DNA from 2 places in the Paenibacillus sp. FSL H7-0690 genome. Region 2 is predicted to be linked to the other one. Evidence: riboswitches for the same ligand, from Rfam matches in the RefSeq annotation. Region 2 holds a riboswitch; the other holds the start of a gene.
The links. A riboswitch is a leader RNA that binds a small molecule or an ion and turns the genes downstream of it on or off. The one in region 2 is predicted to bind cyclic di-AMP.
Positions count from the first base shown of each region.

Region 1: it holds a riboswitch for cyclic di-AMP, as region 2 does, so the genes downstream of both, MHI32_RS25540 (TrkH family potassium uptake protein) here and MHI32_RS11050 (KamA family radical SAM protein) in region 2, are expected to answer to the same signal.

Region 1 covers NZ_CP150281.1:5,811,007-5,815,185, reverse strand. The annotation lists gene MHI32_RS25545 (CPBP family intramembrane glutamic endopeptidase) at 1-773, opposite strand, end outside; cyclic di-AMP (ydaO/yuaA leader) riboswitch at 1,094-1,269, shown strand; gene MHI32_RS25540 (TrkH family potassium uptake protein) at 1,334-2,692, shown strand; gene MHI32_RS25535 (TrkA family potassium uptake protein) at 2,706-3,377, shown strand; gene MHI32_RS25530 (LysR family transcriptional regulator) at 3,914-4,179, opposite strand, start outside.
Region 2 covers NZ_CP150281.1:2,550,047-2,554,225, reverse strand. The annotation lists gene MHI32_RS11060 (ABC transporter substrate-binding protein) at 1-241, shown strand, start outside; gene MHI32_RS11055 (AraC family transcriptional regulator) at 381-2,048, shown strand; cyclic di-AMP (ydaO/yuaA leader) riboswitch at 2,097-2,238, shown strand; gene MHI32_RS11050 (KamA family radical SAM protein) at 2,378-3,547, shown strand; gene MHI32_RS11045 (YafY family protein) at 3,690-4,179, shown strand, end outside.

The DNA of each region.
Region 1 (4,179 bases), 3.3 Mb from region 2:
CCGAATAATGTTAGCTTTTCCGCTAAAGAGGTCTGTCCTTGTACGTAGGAGGTATGCCAAGCTGGTGCAGTGAATCCGGCATTAAAGCTGGATACCTGCTCTCCACTGAAATCAAAATAATAGTGCAATAAGGATTCGCCGACCTGAACAGTACTATCCGTATACACTAGCCCATGGCTTCCTGTATTCGATTCAATTTGTAGCTTGGCAGGATTTACTTCCCATTCCTGAAGCCAAGGACGAGCAAGATTCTCCTTCTGCGCTAGAGTGAGGTCAGCTCCCTTGTCCTCTTTTGCACCAACGGAAGCGATGCCTGACCCCTCTTCGGAGGTAACTTTTGCAGCCTTTGAGAAAGCGACAATCTTACCGGTATACATATTGAGGTCAACGATGATTTGCGGCTCTTGCTCCGCTGAAGGAGTAAGCGTTGCCCGAAAGACATCAAAAGGATATTTTTGATCCAATTTTTTCTTGGTGTAGTCCTCCACAAGCTTCTCGCGAGACATATAACCATAAAAGGAAGAGTCCGTCTGGTAAAGTACATTCCATTGATCGTTTGGTGCTTCGGTGTAGTTGAGCTTTTGTTCTGCAAATAATATGGCTTGGTCACGGGCTTCTGCCTTGCTAATGACGGTGGTATCTTCACCTGTAGGGCTGCTAAGCAGTGAAGGGGAAATCTGAAACATAATAAATAGAATAAGACCGATAATGCCCGAGATGATGAGCCTCTTGGAGAGGGCACGTTGCTGTAAGGGCTGGCCGACGGGATTCATGTAACGCCTCCTTGTTATGTACTGACAATGTTATGTTCCATTATAGTATTAGTGCCTGGTTGGTTACAAAAAACATTATATGTTCTTTTTATGGGTAATAGAGATAGTATAGAATAGTCATGTGAATTTATACCATGAATTTTATCGTGTTCATTTCTGCACGAATGATGAGAATCGGTGTAATTGCAGGGAAAACACGGAAAAGTGATGAGAAAAGGCACTCCTTTTGATGCAGTCTCTTTAAACCGCATTTTTTCATGTGAATGAGCATTAATTGTGTCTTTGTGAATTCACTAAATAACGTATATAATTTGTATGCAATTGTATAGTAGCCGAATTTCTGGTGAAAACGGGGGAACCATAAGAAGTGATGAAAAGTGGAGTGTACACGATAAATGGCACTTTCATCAGGGGTGAATTTCGTTCTGGGAACGAATAGGGCAGCCTGCACAGTCCGAATCCGACAGCTAACCTCGTAGGCTAATTTACTGCAGGAACCAAGTCAGCATTGGTTTTCCAGTGCTTTTTTTGTTGGAATTTTTGATAAGAAGGTGAGCAAAGTGGCTTCACAGTTTCGCAGGATTTCTGAATTTAAGTTTCTGAAGCTCTCGCCGCCGCAGATACTGGTGCTTGGTTTTGCATCGATCATTCTGATAGGGGCCCTGCTGCTTATGCTGCCCATCTCAAGCACAAGCGGGAATTCCGTGGAATTTATTGATGCATTATTTACTTCAACGTCGGCAACCTGTGTTACAGGGCTTGTTGTGCTGGATACCGGAACTTCGTTCACGATTTTTGGGAAAACCGTAATTATGATCCTGATCCAGATCGGCGGCTTAGGTTTTATGACCATGGCCACTCTATTTTCACTGGTGTTAAAGCGTAAAATATCTTTGCGGGACAGGCTAATCCTACAGGAAGCCATGAATCAAGGCTCTATGGAAGGAATTGTGCGACTGATCCGGAGAGTCCTCATATATTCTCTTGTCATAGAAGGCTGTGCCGCTGTGCTGCTGTCTATTCGCTGGGCTTTTGATATGCCGTTGGGAAAAGCGATTTATTATGGCATATTTCATGCGGTGTCTATGTTTAATAATGCGGGGTTCGATATTTTTGGGGATTTTCGCAGTTTAACTGATTATGTATATGATCCGCTTGTGAATATTATTGTGATGTTTCTGATTGTCTCCGGCGGGATTGGTTTTATTGTAATGTCAGATCTGGTGGAGTTTCGGGTAACCCGCAGGCTGTCTCTACATAGTAAAGTTGTCCTGTCCACCAGTACAGGGCTGATTCTGATCGGAGCTTTGGTTATTTTTATATTTGAGTTTACTAACACTCGTACCCTGGGTTCACTGAATTTCGGCGGTAAAATATTATCGGCCTTCTTTCAATCCGTGTCTCCCCGTACGGCTGGCGCGAACACAGTAGATATTGCTGGACTTCGGCAGGCTACACAATTTTTTATAGTGATTCTTATGTTTATTGGTGCTTCTCCGGGCTCAACGGGCGGGGGGATTAAGACAACAACCTTTACGATGATGATTGGTGCTGTAATTGCTATGCTGCGTGGACGGGAAGATGTTGTGTTGTTCCGTTATCGGCTGGCTCAAGAGCGCATCTACAAGGCATTAACGATCACGCTGCTGGCTTTGTTGTTAATCGCCTCTGTGTCGATGATACTCTCCACAACTGAAGACAGTAATTTCTTGGCAATCTTGTTTGAGACGACCTCCGCCTTTGCTACGGTAGGACTGACTATGGGGCTAACTCCGGAACTGTCAGCGATCGGTAAGATTCTACTCTGTCTGACGATGTTTGCAGGTCGGCTAGGTCCACTAACCTTAGCGTATGCACTCGGTCCCAAACAGGGTAAACCACTGTATAAGTATCCGGAAGGTAAAATAATTATTGGATAGGAGTTAATTAGAAATGAAAGCACAGCAATTTGTAGTAATCGGCTTAGGTCGCTTCGGTTCAAGCCTGGCGCTTGAGCTGATGGAAATGGGCTACGAGGTGCTCGGCATTGACCACCATGAAGAACGCGTGGAGGAAATGAGCGATCAGCTGACGCATACGGTAGTAGCAGATGCTACAGATGAGGGAATTATGCGCTCGCTTGGTGTACGGAACTTTGATTGTGGGATTGTTGCGATTGGTGACAATATGGAGAGAAGCATTCTGGCGGCCATTTTGTTGAAGGAGATTGGAGTCAAGCAAGTGGTGGCTAAGGCAATCTCTATCCTTCATGGCCGCGCACTGTCGCGGCTGGGGGTTGATCGGGTTATTTTTCCGGAGCGGGATATGGGGATTCGTGTGGCACATCAGCTGGTGACGCCCAATTTGCTGGATTATATTGAACTGTCCAAGGATTATAAAATTGTCGAGCTGACCGTACCTTCCTGCATGAACGGCAGAAGCTTGTCTGATTTAAATACAAGAGCTAAATATGGCTGCAGTATTGTTGCCCTAAATAGGGAAAGCGGAATAATCGTCGCTCCAACTGCCCATGATTATTTGAGTGAAGGCGATGTTATGGTACTCATTGGTCCTAATGAAAGTATTGACCGTTTTGAGAGTGAAGTTGTGAACCAAGAATCATAGGAAAAGAAGCTGACTCAAAAGTAGTGAATTCTACTTGGAGGCAGCTTCTTTTTTATGGAGTAAAGAGTAGGAAAAGTAATGGATTTACTGTGTCGTATGACATTAGACCACGCGTTGTTTTCTATAATGTTGGTTTGGTCGGTGCGCGACTTGCTAGGTGTGGTTATCGTACGGCTTGCAATTAGATGATTTGTGGTATCTGTGACGGTGAAATATGTGTGGCGAAAAGCGATATGTGTTCTTTGTTTGTGCGATGTACAGAGTGGGTTTTAAACTAGTTGGGGAAAAACTCCCTGAAAATAGCCGCTATTCGCTCTAAATGAACGACATTAGGGAATTCCTCCCTAATAAACAGAGGGATTCCTTAATTAGTTACTGAATCGGCCGAAAATTAGGGAAGTTTTCCCTAATTTTAAGTCTGCTGAACAGAAATCTCTGAACTTCAGGGAGAAATTCCCTAATTACGCTATAAGTACTTCACTTATTGCCTCATTTGGAGATCACTAGGTGCGCCCCTTGATTCATTTGGTCCGGCTTTACTGCTCACGTTCTGTCAGAAACATCTCTTCGGTAACTTGCACCAGACTGCGAGCCGCCGTGCTCATGCTTCCATCGTCACGGTAGATCAGGCAGGTGGTCCGTTGAGTTTGCTCCAGCTCCTTGATATGTAAGGACACCAGCCCGCCGCCGTTCAGCAGTTCTGGACGCAGATAAGACTTTGGCAGTAACGCAGCCGCTTTGACGGTCGGAAGCAGCCGTACGATGGCTTCGAAGGAGTCAATCTCCATGCGCACATCGGGAT
Region 2 (4,179 bases):
CCAGGAAGTATCCATGGAAGTCCTGAAAGAATATGCCGGAGACCGGATATTCATCTTGACTCCAGTGGCAGAAGAAGCAAAACAATCCACAGAGAATCTATTAAAGAGCCCTATCTGGAAGAGCCTTCCTGCCGTCAAGAACGGATATGTCTATACACAAGACATCATGAAGACTTCAAGTGATGCGACAACAAGAGAATGGCTGCTTGGCGAAATTCCACAGCTATTGAATATGAAATAACCTTCCGAGATGAAGAGTTTAACACAAGGCTGATAAAAAACTGCAAGAAGCATGTCAACAGCTGTTGATATGCTTCTTTTTTTTATATACAATGAATTCATTGATAATCATTCTCACCAAATGAACGGAGGCTGAACCCATGCTGCATACATCATCGTCCTGCCCCCCACTCCACTCTCTGCTATTTCAGCTAAACGAGGCCGAACTGATGATTCAAGCTGCCGATTCAAGCTCTATAACGCGTACAACCCAGGACTATACCCTTCTCATATTTACTGGAGGGAACGGACAATTGAACCTCGATGATCAAAGCGTGATACTAAGTACGGATAAATGTTATCTACTATCTCCTGGAATCTCCTATAGTACGAACAACCAGGAGCTGACGTTGTATTATTACCTCATCACCTTTACAGCAATTTATACAACCAAGCTTCCTAAACGATATTCTGGAGAGCTGCTTTCCGGCAGACGGGAGTTAATTGTGCACCCGTTCACCAAGGTAATCCGACTAGTCGAAGACCTGCTCATGAACAGGAATAACACCGATGATGTACAACAATTCAAGCGACAATTAAAATTCCAAGAATTGCTGCTGCTACTTTTTGAGCATAATTACCCTTCCAAACACCTGCCAAGTCCTACGGAATCCGTAGAAAAGACCATAACATTCATTCAGGAGCATTATACAGAGAGTATCACCGTGAAGCAGTTAGCTGAACTGGCGGGAATATCAATCTGGCAATATACACCGATCTTTCAGCAGCTTACGGGTAAAAAGCCGCTTGAATACCTGACGGATCTGCGCATTAATCATTCCAAACGATTCCTGCAGGAATCGACTGAACCACTGCGGGAAATCGCCAGACTGGTCGGCTTCTCGGACGAATACTATTTCAGCCGCCGCTTTCGGCAAAAAACCGGAGTTACACCCGGACAATATGCACATCAGCAAGGTCGTAAGCTTACCGTCAAGGATTGGACGGGTCATGAGGTGGAGATTCCAGAGCGAGCGAAACGTATTGTCTATCATGGCGAAACACTTGGCGACCTTCTCGCGTTAGGCGTAAAGCCTATCGGTGGAGATGAAGCGTTCGCCCGGAACAGCGTCTATAAACATCGGCTTAAGAAGCTCGCCAACGTCGGGTTTCCACTGGACCCGCAGTTGACCGCTTCCCTAAACCCAGATTTGATCATTTTGGCAAATAGTGATGAAAGAGCCTACAGAGCAGTTTCTGGTATCGCTCCGACACTCACCTTTGATTCATTTGCATCTCTCGACAAACGAATGCGGACACTAGGCAGTTGGCTAGGTAAACAGCGCGAAGCCGAAGCATGGCTGGAGTCATTCACAATCAAAAACGCTGCCATGTGGCAGCAGCTTTACACGACAACCCTCCAAGTTGGAGAAACCGCCTCTGCTTTGGTCTATGATCATGGAGATCATCTGTATGCTATGGGAATGTCCGGATTCTCCACTGCGCTTTATGCCCCATGTGGATTACAACCGACTGAAGAGATCCAGGCCATATTGGACGAAGAGTTAGGGTTCGCCGAAGTTGATCCAACACGACTGCCTGCCTACGCCGGAGATCATATCTTCATGTTCATTCCGGAACGCAAAGACTCGCGAGCTGCGATGGAACGATTACTAGACAGTTCACTTTGGAACAATCTCCCGGCAGTACGTCAGGGACATGTTTATCTGCTCGACGGAAGCAAATGGAACTCTAGTGATGCGTTAACCCGGGAGAAGCTGCTAACGCTGTTGCCTAAACTACTCGGCGGAAGTAGCGCTAGCAATTGAAAGTGAATCTAGGATTCTCTTTTGACTTTTCAAAACTTGATAGGGTATACTTTATCTACGCTTAATTTCCAACTTTTACAGTTGAAAAGCGGGGGAACCAGTTAATTGGGGCGAATCATTGAGCATTAGAATGTAGGGTACCATCTTACCCGAGTCCGTCAGCTAACCTCGTCAGCAGTGGATGGGTCTGCTTTTCATGTTATTTACATAACCAGAGACCCTTGCTAAGGGTCTCTTTTGGTGCTTTTTTGGACCCTGCTGGCAGTAGATTGGCCTTTGACACTAAGGCTCCCTCATTTCTCACACTACGAGACAAAGGAGAGATGTACGTGCAAAAGGTAAAGTACTTCACGGATATTAACAAAATAGCTATGTTGTCTGAGCTGGAAAAAGAGAATCTGAAAGAAATTACGGACAAATTTGTTTTTCGTGTAAATGACTACTATCTGTCTTTGATTAACTGGGATGATCCAAATGATCCCATCCGTAAGCTGGTTATTCCTAACGAAGGTGAACTGCTGGAGTATGGGCGCTGGGACGCCTCCGATGAGGACACGAATTATGTGGTACCTGGTTGTCAGCACAAGTATAGAACAACTGCACTGCTGATTGTATCCGAGGTCTGCGGGGCTTATTGCCGCTACTGTTTCCGTAAGCGTCTGTTCCGAAATGACGTGAAAGAGGCGATGGCTGATGTCTCTCCGGGTTTGGAGTATATCGCAAATAATCCGGAGATTAACAACGTACTTCTTACGGGCGGGGACAGTTTAATTCTCTCCACACCGAAGCTAAGATCCATTATTGAAAATCTAAGAAGCATTGAGCATGTTAAGATCATTAGACTGGGTTCCAAAATTCCCGTATTTAATCCGATGCGGATCTCTGAAGACGAAGAACTGCTGGAGCTGATTCGTACTTACTCTACCGAAGACAAACGAATCTATGTTATGGCGCATATCAATCATCCTCGTGAAATTACACCTGAAGCCAAAAAAGCATTTAAAGCTCTCCACAACGCAGGGGCAATTGTCGTAAATCAGACCCCCATCCTCAAAGGCATCAACGATGATCCCGTTATTTTAGGGGAACTACTGGACCGGCTTTCATGGGCTGGCGTTACACCCTACTACTTCTTTGTGAACCGGCCCGTAGCCGGAAACCGGGATTTCGTATTACCGCTCGAGCAAGTCTATCAAATTGTAGAAGAAGCCAAAGCCAGAACCTCAGGACTTGGCAAAAGAGTACGCTTATCCATGAGCCACACCTCAGGAAAAATAGAAATTCTCGCCATTGATAACGGAAAAGCCTATCTCAAATACCATCAATCCAGAGATCAGGAATACGGAAAATTTATGATTCTAGATTGTCCAAAGGACGCCGAATGGTTCGATGACCTGCCTGGGAATGAGCAATATTGGACCCCACCTGTGAAAAAAAACGATGCTATTATTTCTGTTAATGATTTATCAGGCGAGCCTGCGGATTTAATCTGTAAATAGATTAATCAACTCTGTCAGACTCTGTCATAGGATATTTCTTCATCACCAACAACAAAACTCCTCCCGCCCAAAATTAGCCCGAAAAAATCTATGATATAATCACGCTGTAACACGAAATGGACTAATGGGTGGGAATGCACACATGAAATTGGAACGATTGATTTCTATGATCTACAAGCTATTGAACCACGAAGTTTTATCTGCCTCCAAGCTGGCTGAAGAGTTTCAGGTTTCCCAGCGAACGATCTATAGAGATATCGATGTGATTTGTGCCGCTGGCATCCCGGTCGTATCGTATCAGGGAACTAAAGGTGGATATGGCATTATGGACGGATATAAAATGGATAAAAGCCTGCTCCGTTCGTATGATGTCACTTCTCTGATTACTGTACTGAACAGTCTTTCTTCCGTGTTTGAAGATGAGCATACGCAAGGAACCATTGAACGGCTGCAAACGATTGGAACGGAGCCACAGACCTCTAGTCTCGCGGTGGATCTTGAAACCCGGCGTACGGATCCTGACGCACTTCCTCTTTTACGTGCGGCTATAGCGGAACGAAATGTTGTCCGTTTTGATTACATCAGTGTAAAAAATGAACGTACAACCCGTGAAATGGAACCAGTAAAGCTTC